Regions from separate parts of the Sphingobacterium sp. BS-2 genome, predicted to be linked through region 1. Evidence: riboswitches for the same ligand, from Rfam matches in the RefSeq annotation. Region 1 holds a riboswitch; the other holds the start of a gene.
What was found. A riboswitch is a leader RNA that binds a small molecule or an ion and turns the genes downstream of it on or off. The one in region 1 is predicted to bind S-adenosylmethionine.
Positions count from the first base shown of each region.

Region 1 (7,703 bases):
GGCGGAACAAAATGCTGAACCTAGATTCATCCAAAGGGCAACTTGCTCCTTATTGCCGAAAGCCAAGTTTGAAAACAGATTCTGGATCAGAAGAAACAAAGGCGCCCCTGGCTGATGCACAATTTCCAACTTGTCCGAAGCGGCAATAAACTCGCCCGTATCCCACCAACTGATGGATTGATCCACAGTGAATGCATACAGTACAAACGCGATGATACCGCAAAGCCAGCCGAGAAAATTGTTGATTTTATTATAGCTCATAATTGTAGGTGATAAATGTTGTTTAAATTTAAAAAAGAATTATCTCCCACTTCCGTGATTAACATAATTTAACATGGAATCAGGCTGCTCTCCTTTTTCGAAAACAGCGAATTTATCGCTGGAATTTCGGGAGAACTAATAGCTTTTGTTTTACCCACATTCGGATTTCTTGCAATATGACTAAAATTTTATCCAAGCAATCTTCGAACATGTCTCGAACAAGCCTCGAATGAGACCCGAATATGGGATAAAAATATCACCTCGGTATAAACGGACAAAAGCGAATGAAATCATTCGCCTTTGTCTGTTATTTTTGCATCAGTTCTTTTATTATACTAATTTTTCAACGATCTTTTTAGTTGGTCCTGGATTACTCATGGTATAGAAGTGCAATACCGGAACGCCAAAATCGATCAGTTCCTTACATTGATGCACCAACCATTCCTCACCTACCTGCCTAACATCGGCATTGGTTTTACAAGCCTCGACCGCATCACTTAGGTCCTCAGGTATATCCAAGTGGAAGATCCTTGGTAGCGTGATCAATTGCTTTTTGGTGGTCAATGGTTTCAATCCTGGAATAATAGGAACATGGATATCATTTTCCCTACATTTCGTCACGAACTCTTTATATTTTTCTACGTTGAAAAACATCTGGGTAACGATAAATTCAGCCCCCATTTCTACCTTTTTCTTCAACCATTTAAAATCGGTATTGAAGTTTGGCGATTCAAAATGTTTCTCTGGGTAACCGGCAACACCTATACAAAAGTTGGTCTTTTCGGAGGAGCCGATATCTTCATGTAGATAAGATCCTTCGTTCATGTCCACGACTTGCCTCAACAGGTCAGTAGCATAGGCATGACCTCCAGCAGTCGGGATAAAGTCGGCATCGCCTTTTCTAGCATCACCTCTTAGGACCAACACATTATCGATACCTAAGAAGTTCAGGTCGATAAGTGCGTTTTCCGTTTCCTCTTTGGTGAAACCACCACAGATCAAGTGCGGAACGGCATCGACTTTATATTTACTCATTATGGCAGCACAGATGGCTACGGTTCCCGGTCTTTTTCTATAGGATACCCTTTCCAACAAGCCATTTGCATGTTGTTTGTACAGGTAATCCTCACGATGGTACGTCACATCAATAAAAGGAGGTTTGAATTCCATCAGTTCATCCATGGTTTGGAAGATACTTTGGATACCTTGACCTTTAGCAGGAGGTAACAGCTCAAAAGAATATAAGGTCTTGCCTTTAGCGTTCTTGATGTGATCTACGATTTTCATAAAAATATATTAAGGCTTAGAGAGAACACAGTGAACACTGATTCTTTGGCTTATCTTTCCCATTTTGGGGGTAGAATGTAGCACCTTGACTGGTGTCAGGTTGCTAAGGCTTCAGCGGGTCTAGTCCCTCTGCCTTTCTCTATAAGCGAGGGCTAATATCGTCAATAGCAAGGTAATCTCAAAATGTTTAAAGAAAAAACTTTTCGGATGACTATGAAAGCGAGGCCTTCGGGAATTGGAAAATGGAATCTGGAAATGGATGGGGTTAGGTATGATCATAAAAAAAGGGCGTCTTAAAAACGCCCATTCTATATCTAAAATATCTTATTAATCTTCTAGGTACATATCGATCAAACCTTCGGGAAGGTTCAATACGACAATCTTTTCTTCGGGGTCAATGCCGACGATAAAATCCTCGTTTAGGGGGAACATGGCATCTCGGCCATCGATATCTACGGTTGCGATAAATTGTTGCGGCATTTCTTGGACCTGTGTGATCTCGCCCAATTCGCCTTCAGTTTCTTCAATGGCGGTATAACCTACAAGATCATGATAGGTAAAATCATCAGGATCACGTACCGGCATTTTATCATTTGGCAGATAGATTTGCTTTCTAAGGAGCGGTTGGGCCTTGTCGATATGGTCCACATCTTCGAAATTGACATAAGCCGTGCTATTATTCTGAAATTTGATCTTTTCGACAAAGAATGGCACCAATTTCTTGTCCATCTCCAAGAAAACTACATCCAGATCAAGGTCCATATAGTTATCAAATTCAAAAAACAGCTGCAGTTCACCCTTCAATCCGCGGGATTTACTGACATAACCGATATAAAAACATTGATCTTTCGTCATATTCACAAATTAATTTCCAAAAATACGGAATTCTTTTTCTGTTCAGGGATTAGGGATAGCTAATCAAGGTAAAAAGGGAACAAAAAAGCCGGTTCATAGAATGATCCGGCCATTTTGAATACTTTATGAAGAGATTATCCTTCAGTTTCTTCTGTGTTTTCAGTAGCTTCTGCAGCTTCTTCTGCCTCTTCTGCAGCTGTTTCTTCAGCAACAGGAGCGTTTTTAGCAGCGATAGCAGCAGCTCTGTCTTCTTTTTTCTTAGCTTCAGCAGCTAAAGCAGCTTTCTTAGTTTCGTCTTTAGATTTCGCTAAGCCTGATTTCTTTCCTTCGATTTGAGCATCTTTACCTTCAGCCCATTTAGTGAAAAGTTCTTCAGCTTTTGCTTCATCAAAAGCACCTTTTTTCACACCACCTTGCAAGTGTTTTTTGTATAAAACACCTTTGTAAGAAAGGATAGCACGAACTGTGTCAGTAGGTTGAGCACCTTTGTTCATCCAGTCTAACGCTTTTTCGAAATCCAAAACGATTGTTGCTGGGTTAGTGTTTGGGTTGTAAGAACCTAAACGCTCGATGAACTTACCATCACGTGGTGAACGGCCGTCTGCTACTACTACGTGGTAAAAAGGTTTTCCTTTTTTACCGTGTCTCTGCAATCTGATTTTAGTTGCCATGTTTTTTCTTTATTTATGTATTCAACATATCCCCCGTTGCTACATGCAGGAGGGGACGCAAAGATACAAAGTATTATCAATTAATACAACAGAGAATTTAAAGCTGTTTTATCCTCAAAATAAGGGCTACTCCCGACCGATATTCTTGAAAAAGATTTGAGTAATCTGCTAATAATACCGATATTCAGATACTTCAAACCATAGTCATCTTATGCAAAGAATTGCTCCATTAAGGATTGTAAAGGCTTCCGCTGGATCTGGAAAAACATTTAGTCTCACTGTGCATTACCTGACACTACTGCTATCCAAAGAAAGCAGCTATCGGGAAATCCTTGCCGTTACCTTTACCAACAAAGCTACCGCCGAAATGAAAGGTCGGATCATGTCGGTCCTGCATGGCTTGGCGATCGGTAGCACAGCAAGTGACATTGAGCAGTACAGACAGCAACTATTACAGCAAAATCCACAATGGGATCCGCAAAGCATCCAGGAAAAAGCTAATCGGATCTATAGAAGGATACTCCATGATTACAGCCATTTTTCGGTAAGCACCATTGATGGCTTTTCGCAAAAAGTCATCCGAAGTTTCACCTATGAACTTAACCTCGATTCAGGTTATGCCATCGAGATGAACACCAATAAAGTGAAGCGTGACCTGACAGTCATGTTGAACCAACTGCTGGATGAAAGACCGGACCTATTGGAATGGATCATCAATTATGCAGAGCAAAAGATCGGCAAGAATGAGAATTGGAATTATAGACAGCAATTGATGAGCTTGGCTGGATTGATCTTCTCAGAAAACTTCCAGGAGTTTGATAGTTTTATGATTTCGGCTGATACCGACCGAATATTCAACTTACTCAACAAAGAAATTGACGAAAAGACCAATGCTTTTTTGGATGCTTTGGTCCAGGGAATAGAAACCTTCAAATCTGAATACCGCCGCTTGGGGGTGGATGATGCAGAGATGAAAGGCAAATCCAGGAACAAACTGGTCGCTGCAAGCAAGATCAACATAGACCCTAAAAAGGTTTCTACCTCTGATATCCAAGATAAGATATTTGACAAATTCTTGGTCTTGTTGGATAATGAAGAGCATTATTTAGACGATAAAAAAGCTGTCAGGTATGAATATATGCAAGGCATTCGTCCTGCATTGGATGCTATCTTATCCTTACAGCAGCATTTTGCAAATTATATTGCCTATCAAGCGGTGCAGACCAATCTGTATTTCTTAAGGTTACTCAAAGAAATGAGTGATCTACTGAGTCAATGGAGGAAGGAAAACTCTGCCCAGTTGATTTCGGATGCGCAGATATTACTGAACAAGCTGGGCTTGGACGAACACAGTGACCCTACCTTTATTTGGGAAAAAATAGGCAACCGATACAATTATTTTCTTTTTGATGAATTTCAGGATACCTCACGGATTCAATGGAAAAACTATAGTCCATTGCTCCTGAATGCCCTGGCAGATGCGACAGGTAAGGTTGCTGAACATTTAGTGGTGGGCGATGTCAAACAGAGCATATATCGCTGGAGAAATGGTGACTGGCGGATCCTATTGCAACAAATCGACCAGCAGGTGTCGCAGAACTTCCACTTAAATGAGGATCAAATCAAGGAATTTATTGATAACGGAACCTTGGAGACCAATTTCCGCAGTCTTCCAAATATCATTAATTTCAATAATTATCTCTATGAAAAGATCCCTAGCCTTTTGCAGGAGGTCTTGAATGATAAGGTCGGCGAGAGCTTGGGTGAAGAGGGAATGGCTTGGTGGAATGCCACTGGCAATAACAGGCTCCTAGAAAAAGCCTATGAAAACAGCAGGCAATTGATCCCTGAAAATAAGCTTCAAGCGGGCAAACCTTTGGGAAATATTGAAATCAATTTTTTCCCTGTCAGTGATGGGCGAGCAAGGAACAATCAGGTTATGGAGGCTTCCGTAGAGGCTCTATGTAGCAAGATTGCAGAATGGATCAAGTCGGGAAAATATAAACCGGCGGATATAGGGATTTTGGTTCGGAGCAATGCCCAAGCCAAGTTGGTCATTCAAGAGTTGATGCGTTTCAAGAACACAGAAAACCTCAACTTTGAGGTTATTTCTGGGGATGCGCTGAGTTTAATAACCAACCATGCGGTCAACCTGATCATTGAAACCCTCAGATCCTTGGTTTTCCAATCGGAGAAACACGTTTTACACCTTGCCAATATGGCCTACCTATTCCAATTGGCGCATGGCAAGTCCAATTTTGAAGAAGCGATATGGCTGAAGTTCAAGGACAATAATATCAAGGAATTATCCGATTTACTTCCTCTTTCATTGATAGACTCATGGAATCAACTACATAAAATGCCTTTGGTCCATTTGGTAGAAAAGCTGATTGAAGTATATCATCTTGGTGAAGAAGGAAGTATCCATTTACCTTACCTTTTGGCATTCAAGGATATTGCGACCGCATTTTCTACTCAAGGGGAACGCGGAATCATACAATTCCTGGAATATTGGGATGAGGATGGCGAAAGGGCTGTCCTACCATCCAGTGGAAAGGTGGATGCCATTGAGGTAAGCACCATCCATAAATCCAAGGGATTGGCTTATGAAGTGGTGATGATCCCATTTTCTTCTTGGAAACTGGATGGGTTAACCAATGGCGATTTCTGGATTGATGTGCTGGATTCTCCTTTCTCAGAACTCGGAAAGATACCGGTAAAATATACCCAAACCCTAGGAAAGTCGATCTTCTATAAGCAATATTTCGAAGAGATGCTCTTCAACTACATGGACGCACTGAACACTTTCTATGTGGCAACCACGAGGGCCAAAAGCCATCTCTATATCAGCGCCCCACAATTTAAGGATGAAGTGGACAAGAAAACGGGCGAGATATTAGGTTCTGAGGTCAAGAATGATTTTATTTCAGATCTTTTGATCCAGGTGCTTTCTGCCAATAATTCTCCATTCCGGTTGGAGAACAATGAATTTATCTTGTTGGATCAGCCTATCGCTGACGAGCAAGTAAAAAAGGATAAGGAGAGCGATGCAGACCTCAAAGTTGAATTAAAAGATTATCCACAATCTCTGGCTTTAGAGACGGCTTTGGAAAAATCCACCTCTAGGAATATCAATACCATTCTGATGATGGAAAAGGCTGCTCAATACGGTGTATTGGCGCATGAGATCGTTTCCTTGGTAAAAGATGAATCGGAAATAGATAAATTGGTAAACCAATATATTGAGGAGGGTATTTTGGCGAGGGATGAAAAGGACCTTCTGCTAGATGAAATCCAACAGATCTGGAACCACCCGACCATCAACCAATGGCTGACGGGTGATTATAAAGTATGGAATGAATCGAGCATCATCTTGGAAGATGGCAGTACACAGAGGCCCGATAAGGTGTTCACCAATGAGAATGAAACCATCGTGCTGGACTTTAAATTTACACAAGGAGATTATATCAATCATAAAACACAGGTAGGAAGATATATGAATGCATTGAGCAATGTGGGCTATAGCAATATCAAGGGGTATTTATACTATGCGAAGTCCAAAGAATTAGTGGAGGTGAAATAAGGAAAGAACATGGAAAAAGCATTTTTAAGACTCGTTGCAGAAGACATACAGGCTAGATTTGGCCAAGATATATCAGATATTGCCATTGTATTCAACAACAAGAGGCCGATTACCTATCTGAAAAAGCATTTGGTGGACGTATATGGAAAGGCCATCTGGTCGCCACAATTTTATACCATTCAAGAGTTCTTTGCCCAATCCAGCAGTAACCTGCAGGCGACGGCATTGAGTCAGTTCTTCTATCTTTTTGAACTGCACAATGAATTGTTGACCAATGAAGGTCGCGATCCGGAAACTTTGGAAGAGTTCTACCCTATTGCGGAGATTATCCTAAGTGATTTTGGCCAGATCGATTATGATCTGGTACCCGTGGACCAGATCTATATGGAACTGTTTGATACGACAGAGATAGATATCCATTTCCAACACTTTACGGAAGAGCAGCAGTCCTTTATCAAGCAGTTTTGGAAATCCTTTAGCATGAAAGGCCATACAGCCGTTCAGCAACGCTTTTTGGCATTATGGAAGCGATTACCAAAATTATATAAAGCCTTTCAAGAGAAATTAAAGAGTGAAAAGCAGACCAACTATCCTATCTTATATCGGGAATTGGCCGAAGGGCGAGCAGAGAACCAAGACTTTATCAAGGAGCATAAAAAGGTTCTTTTTGTGGGATTCAATGCTTTGAACAGAGCAGAAGCTCAATTATTCAAAAAATGGCAAGAGGAAGATTTAGCCCTGTTCTATTTTGATGCTGACGCGCATTACTTGGATGATAAAATCCAAGAAGCTGGCTTATTCCTTCGAAGAAACCTATATAATACAGGCTTGGTCAATGCCTTGGGTGAATCGCCAAATCTTATCGCGAATCGGGATACGGATGTCAATCTGTACAAAAGCCTCGGTAATAACAGCGAAGCCAAATTGCTGCATGATGTCCTGGCATTAAAAAACATAGATTTCAAAAAAGAGACCGCCGCCATTCTATTGGCCGATGAGAGTCTTTTGGTGCCCTTGCTGCAAAGTCTTCCCCAAATAGATATTAA
Region 1 is NZ_JBIXGO010000021.1:65,698-73,400, forward strand. It holds gene ACK2WI_RS16455 (DUF2723 domain-containing protein) at 1-261, opposite strand, end outside; gene ACK2WI_RS16460 (methylenetetrahydrofolate reductase) at 592-1,548, opposite strand; SAM riboswitch class I at 1,596-1,696, opposite strand; gene rimM (ribosome maturation factor RimM) at 1,876-2,403, opposite strand; gene ACK2WI_RS16470 (30S ribosomal protein S16) at 2,538-3,074, opposite strand; gene ACK2WI_RS16475 (UvrD-helicase domain-containing protein) at 3,286-6,657, shown strand; gene ACK2WI_RS16480 (PD-(D/E)XK nuclease family protein) at 6,667-7,703, shown strand, end outside.

Region 2 (7,703 bases), on a different contig from region 1:
CTATGGCGAAAGTTATTACCCATGTTGAAGCGACTTCATACCCTTACTACAGCGAAAAAGAGCAATTGGGAACTGTTCCAGTTACTCGTATTCCTGATGCTATCTGTAGTTCATCGATCTTCTTGGCGGAGAAAACTCATGCGTCAGCAATTGCTGTCATGACTTCTTCTGGTTATACGGCCATGGAAATCTCTAGCTACCGCCCAGATGCAGACATCTATGTGTTCACTGGTAACAAAACTTTGTTGCGTACGCTTAGCTTGTGCTGGGGTGTGAAAGCATTCATTTACGAAAAATATGAATCTACTGATGGTACGATCCAAGATGTGAACGACTTATTGAAAGTACGTCACTTGGTAGAACCTGGTCAGATCGTAATCAACACTTCCTCTACCCCTCTTCATGAGAAAGGTAGAACAAACACAATCCGTGTTTCTGAAGTAAAATAATTACAAGAAGACATAAAAAAAGAGCCCCTTTGAGGCTCTTTTTTTATGCATATATTTTTCAATCACTTCTTTATCAGTGGCGATTTGACCGTCTCAGGGTCTTGTTTGATAATTTTGCCACTCTCTTCCAGTTTCTGTGTCCCTGGCATCCTCACGCTCTCCCCTCCTGACAGTTTCTTCTCCAAGATCACCGTATCATCCTGTTGCTTTTGTATAGCGTTTGGAGTCGAAAGCAACCCCTTCTGGCCCTTATAGGCATTCGGGATCTCTATCGATTTATCCAAAGAATCCAGCAAAGGAATGTTGAACCTCTTTAAACTATCCTTGGAGTTGCCATCCCATTTAAATTCTAATGGTTTCTTTTTTTGAATATTTTGAGTATTTTGAGCTGAGGAAGGAATCACCCAAATCAACAATAAGATAGAAATCAAGATGAATTTTTTCATAATCAGTGCCTTAAGTCATAATTCTTTAACAAAGGAAATCCTATTCTGCTAAAAAAGCTAAAATATTGCTGTTAAAATGTGTTAAATGAGAAAATTAGCTGTTTTCCCTTATTACTTTTGTAACAAATGAAAAAAAGAAGTATTGCATTGATTATTTGGCTTATGTCCATTGCGCTGATTGGCGTAATGGCGATGCAATATTATTTTGTGCGGGAATCCTTTATCAAGGAGTCCAAACTATTTGATGAGGAAGTCAAGGCCTCCTTATCGGCCGTGGCCAATAAAATCGAACGCCAAGAAATCTATGATTTCGCAAGGGAGCAGGAACGCTTGAACCAAGAGAAGTTCAGGATTGACCAAGAACGTATCCAAAAGAACGAGAAGATCCTTGCTCTACAGCTTCAATATCAAGACAGCATCAAGACCTTGCAGAGAAGGGCTTTTGCGCATACCACCAGATTCAATTTCTTGGAAAGAGAACTGAACCAGCAATTCCCTGCTGTCCCTATCAGCAATGATTTCTATGAAACTTATTTAAAGAGAAAAGAATACAAGCACCTTGTGCGAATTACCTTGGAACAAGGACTTACCTCGGACAACACCATTGGAGAGTTCACCAATGTGGAAGCCATCAGAGTAGTTCCCAGGGTTGCCCAAAAAGACGATAGCACCCGATACCTGATCCCCGTATTCAACCCACCTTCCACAGAAGCAATTGCCTACCAGATCAGGACCCTCCCTCCCCGCTATGATTCCAAGACCTTATCTAAGATCGAAGAACTGGAGATCAAACTCAATAACCTGCGAGGACAGCGCCTATCGGAAGCCGCAACGCTATATGATACCATCGCCATGTTAGGGGGCAAGAAAAGCTCTGTAATTGCTGATGTTGCCATGGGTATGGAATTATCCAAAAGACCATTGGCGGAACGTATCAACGGCAAGAAAACCGTCAATCTCTTGATCCATGAACTTCAAGAAAGAGGCATTAAATCCTCCTTCGTTATGGAGATCAAGGATTTCAATAAAATGCCCGTTTTCCAAGGGGTCTATCAATTCAACAACGAGCAACTCAAGGAAGTCAATAATCCATTGATCTATACCGCTAGGCTATTCCAAGGTGACCGAGGAAATGCGCCAGGTGAGCTCAGCATACATTTCCCAAACAAAGGCGGGATAATTGCTGAAACCATGGGCTATTGGTTATTCCCGACCATCCTGGCCTTATTAGCGCTATTGATTGGATGTTTTGCCTATACCCTGAGCATCATCTTCAAGCAGAAGAAGATGTCAGAGATGAAAACCGATTTCATCAACAACATGACCCATGAGTTCAAAACACCGGTTGCCACCATCATGATCGCCAGCGAGTCCTTGCGTGACCCTGAAATATCAGCAGATGGCAAGCGTGTCAATAAACTAGCAAACATTATCTACGATGAAAACGTCCGTTTAGGCTCGCATATCGAACGCGTGCTGAACATCGCCCGACTGGAGAAAGAAAACTTAAAAATCGAGCGCACCAATGTGCATATCAACTCCTTGGCCAATGCGGTCCTAGAGAGCATGCGCCTACAGATGGACAAGGCCGATGGCACCCTGAACATCGACATATCAGCAGGAAATGACCTGGTTGTCGGTGATGAACTTCACCTCTCCAATGTGATGTTCAACCTGGTGGATAATGCAATTAAATACTCTCAAGAAAAACCAGAAATCACTTTTAAGACTTTTAATAGAGGGAACACTATCGTAATATCCGTTGCAGACAAGGGCATGGGAATGACCAAGGACCAACAGGAAAAGATATTTGATCAGTTCTATCGCATACCTACGGGAAATATCCACAACGTGAAAGGCTTCGGACTAGGTCTAAGCTATGTTAACGATATCATCAAAAGACTGAACGGAAAAATCTCCGTTAAAAGCGAAAAAGATAAAGGCACACAATTTGAAGTAACTCTTCCTTTAAAGGACGCATCCAAGGAAGTAGCATAACATAAGAAAGAGAAAAGTATGAATCAAAAGATATTATTAGCAGAAGATGATCCTAATCTGGGCGAATTACTGAAGGATTATCTTGAATTAAAAGGAAAATTTGACGTCGTACTTTGTACAGATGGTCAAGAAGGAATGGATGCCTTCCGCAAAGAGGAATTTGACCTTTGCATCTTGGATGTCATGATGCCCAAAAAAGACGGCTTCTCCCTTGGTAAGGATATCCGTAAGATCAATCAAACGGTACCTATCATCTATGCTACGGCAAAAGGAATGATGGAGGATAAAACCCAAGCCTTCGAACTAGGTGGTGATGACTATATCACTAAGCCTTTCCGTGTAGAAGAACTCTTATTGAGAATAAATGCGCTATTAAAAAGAGCTTCCAAGGACAAAGAAGAAGAGGTATCGGACAAGTTTGAAATCGGTGATTACTTCTTCGACTATACCAGCCAGATCATCTCTTACAAAGGTCAGCAACAAAAACTTTCTACCAAAGAAGCCGAATTACTGCGCTTACTTTGTCTTAAGAAAAACGATGTCTTGACCCGCGAAGAAGCCTTGATCAAAATATGGCATGATGACAACTACTTCACCGGCCGCAGCATGGATGTATTCTTAAGTAAACTAAGAAAATACCTCAAAGAAGATCCAAACGTGGAGATCGTCAATGTGCATGGCAAGGGGTATAAGTTGTTGGTTAGCTAAGGATGGATGTGAGATAAGAGATGTGAGATATGAGATATTAGCAACACCAATGCTTGATATTTTAAACATATACAAAATCAAAATATATAAAGGGGCAAAAGTATTTTTGCCCCTTTTTTGATAGAATTCTATCCATCTACTTTTAAACCATGATTTCTCTCATACTCAAAGAACTAAAATATTGAAACCCCTCGCTTTCTCATATCTCAATTCTCATATCTAAAAATCTTTTTCCTTGGAAAATAAAAATCTTATCCATAACTTAGCCGACGCTTATAGAGAAAGGCAGAGGGACTAGACCCGATGAAGCCTTAGCAACCTGTCTCTTGACAAGGTGCTACATTCTACCCCGATTGGGAAAGATAAGCTGGTTACAGGAATCCTAGGTAGCCTTCTCTTAGCAAAAAGACTTATTGAAATTTATTTAATTTAGTAGAGAACTATATGCTATTAACAAACAATTTAGGCTACCCACGTGTGGGTGCTTTCCGTGAACTGAAGAAAGCTAATGAAGCTTACTGGGCAAAGAAAATCAGCGCGGAAGAATTATTGCAGGCTGGACTTAAAATCCGTGAAAGCAATTGGAAGACTCAAAAAGATGCTGGCATCGAACTGATCCCATCTAATGATTTCTCATTCTATGACCAAGTCCTAGACTTATCCTTAACTGTTGGAGCTATCCCGGCTCGTTACAACTCCCTTTTGAACAAAATCGATCGCCAATATAACCTAGACTTATATTTTGCGATGGCTCGTGGTTTCCAAGAAGGTGGCGTGGATGTAACTGCTATGGAAATGACGAAGTGGTTTGATACCAACTACCACTATATCGTTCCTGAATTCGTGAAAAACCAAGAATTCAAACTGACTTCAGAGAAATTCCTAAGCGAATACAATGAAGCTAAACAATCAGGTATCGAAACTAAACCTGTCCTGATTGGCCCTATCACTTACCTATTGCTAGGTAAAGAAAAAGAAGCTGGTTTTAACCGTATCGATCTAATCGACAGATTACTTCCGGTATACGAAGAGATCTTGGCTAAACTTGCTGATGCTGGCGCAAAATATGTTCAAATCGACGAGCCTTTCTTGGCTTTGGATATCGATGATGCTACAAAAGCACTTTACGGAAAAGTTTTCGAAAAGTTAGCTGCTGCTGCCAAAGGCATTAAATTAATCGTTGCCACTTACTTCGAGGCACTAGGAAACAACGAAGACATCGCTGTTAATCTTCCTGTGCATGCGTTACACCTTGACTTAGTTCGTGGTGAAAACCAACTTGACACTATATTATCCAAAGTTCCTGCTTCTCTAACCCTTTCTTTAGGAGTGGTTGAAGGCCGTAACATTTGGAAAAACGACTACGAAAACTCATTGAAAAAAATCAAACAAGCAGTTGATGCTTTAGGAAAAGACCGCGTATGGGTTGCTCCTTCTTCATCTTTATTGCATGTTCCATTTGATCTAGACAATGAGAACAATGAAGAGTCTCTACCTGCTGAAGTGAAAAACTGGTTAGCATTCGCTAAACAGAAATTAGCTGAAGTAAAAGACCTAGCTGTATTGGCTGAAGGTGAAGTGGATGCTGAAACCCAAAAACGTTTCGAAGCAAACAAAGAAGCTGCTGAAAGCCGCCGTACATCTCCATTGATCCACAGACCTGAGGTTAAAAACCGCGTTAGCAACATCACTGATGAAGATGCTAAGCGTACTTCTACTTTCAATGCTCGTAAAGAAGCTCAACAAGCTAAATTCAACCTTCCAGGATTTGCTACCACTACAATCGGTTCTTTCCCACAAACAAAAGATGTTCGTAAATGGAGAGCTGACTTGAAAAAAGGTGCTATCTCTCAAGAAGAATACGATAAAGAAATCGCTGCTGAGACTGAAAGAACTATCCGTCTACAAGAAGACCTAGACATCGATGTATTGGTACATGGTGAATTCGAACGTAATGACATGGTGGAATACTTCGGTGAGCAATTAGCTGGATACGCATTCACTCAAAACGGATGGGTTCAGTCTTACGGTTCTCGTTGTGTAAAACCTCCTATTATTTTTGGTGATGTTTACCGTCCTGAAGACATGACTGTTCGTTGGTCTGCTTATGCACAATCATTGACTAACCGTCCAGTAAAAGGTATGTTGACAGGTCCTGTAACGATCTTACAATGGTCATTCGTTCGTAACGACCAACCTCGTTCTACAACTACTTACCAAATCGCTTTGGCTATCTTAGACGAAGTTCAAGCTTTGGAAAAAGCAGGTATCAAAATCATCCAGATTGATGAGCCAGCTATCCGTGAAGGTCTTCCTCTACGCAAAGCTGATCAACAAGAATACTTAGACTGGGCTGTACGTGCATTCCGTGTTTCTTCATCCAATGTTGATGATGATACGCAAATCCACACGCACATGTGTTATTCTGAGTTCAACGATATTATCCAAGATATCGCTGCTATGGATGCTGACGTGATCACGATCGAAACTTCTCGTTCCCAAATGGAATTGTTAGATGCTTTCGCAGATTTCAAATATCCAAATGATATCGGTCCAGGTGTATATGATATCCACTCTCCTCGTGTTCCTAGCACAGAAGAAATGGTTAACTTATTACGCAAGGCAAAAGCAGTAGTTCCTGCAGAGCAATTATGGGTAAACCCTGACTGTGGTCTGAAAACTCGTGCTTGGCCAGAAACCAAAGCTGCCTTAGAATCAATGGTAGAAGCTGCCAAAATCCTAAGAGCTGAATAAGCAACATTAGTAATTTATAATAATAAAGGCCGAGCAATAATTTGTTCGGCCTTTTACTTGTTATTTATTTTATATTAGGTTTCCTTCGATTCGCAAAATAATAGATCGGCACCCCCATTAGGATCAAGATAAAGCCCGGCCAAGTATATTGTGGTTTATACAAGATCAACAACAAGCAGAATGCTGTCCCGATCAATAGATAAACCAATGGAGGAATGGGATACAGAAATGTTTTATAGGGTCTTTCCAAGTCCGGTCTCTTCCAACGTTGATACATCATCGCCAACACCGTGATCATATAGAATATCACGATCACAAAGGACACCATATCCAATAGGTTCCCGTACTGTCCGCTCAAACACAATAGCGAGGCCCAGATTCCCTGAAACCACAAGGACCTTTCCGGAACATCATTCTTGTTGTTTGGGATAGCCTGCTTCAGGAAAAGGCCGTCCTTGGCCATGCTCTGGAAAACCCTTGCCCCCGACAGCACGATTCCATTCACACATCCGAAGGTGGAGATCATCACCAACACTGCCATGATAATAGTCCCTGCACTTCCCAATAGCTTCTCAGCAGCCGCAATCGCAACCCGATCATTGGCAGCAAAAGCAATCTCTTCCCGATTCAGCGTCGCCAAATAAATATAATTGGCAAATAGATACAAGATCATCACCAAGCTGGTCCCGATTACCATCGCCATCACTACGGTCTTTTTAGCATTCTTGATCTCACCAGCCACAAAGGTTACATTTTCCCAAGCCACGCTACTGAACACCGAACCAACCATCGCGGCAGCAATCCCACCAAGTAGTACATTCCCTGAAATTTCCTTCCAGCTCGAATGGTCCAAGTTCTGGGTTGCAGACCAACCAAAACTCATGTTTCCTGAAAACTGGTTGCTCTGGATCAATAAAAGCCCACCTATGATCAGCGCCAATAGAGCAATAACCTTAGAGGAGGTAAAGACAGATTGCACGATCTTTCCACTTCGCACCCCTTTACTGTTGATAAAAGTCAGCAATAGAATGATTCCAATAGCGAGGATTTGCATCCAGGTAATCATAAAACTGCCATTTTGATAAATGGGCGGGGCATCATTCAGTTGCGGAAAGAGGTAGGCCGCAAACTTCCCAAAAGCAACCGCAACGGCAGCAATGGTACCGGTTTGGATGACGGCGAATAAGCTCCAGCCATACAAGAAGCCAGTCATTTTCCCAAAAACTTCGGTAAGGTAGGTGTACTGTCCACCAGCTTTAGGATACATGGAAGAAAGTTCACCATAACAGATGGCGGCAGCAATGGTCGCAATTGCGGTAATCAGCCATACGGCAATCAGCCAATAGCC
Region 2 is NZ_JBIXGO010000012.1:62,005-69,707, forward strand. It holds gene pyk (pyruvate kinase) at 1-449, shown strand, start outside; gene ACK2WI_RS05180 (hypothetical protein) at 512-895, opposite strand; gene ACK2WI_RS05185 (sensor histidine kinase KdpD) at 1,022-2,893, shown strand; gene ACK2WI_RS05190 (response regulator transcription factor) at 2,912-3,601, shown strand; SAM riboswitch class I at 3,872-3,970, shown strand; gene metE (5-methyltetrahydropteroyltriglutamate--homocysteine S-methyltransferase) at 4,046-6,355, shown strand; gene ACK2WI_RS05200 (APC family permease) at 6,420-7,703, opposite strand, start outside.
Region 2: another riboswitch for S-adenosylmethionine. It lies ahead of metE (5-methyltetrahydropteroyltriglutamate--homocysteine S-methyltransferase); the one in region 1 lies ahead of ACK2WI_RS16460 (methylenetetrahydrofolate reductase).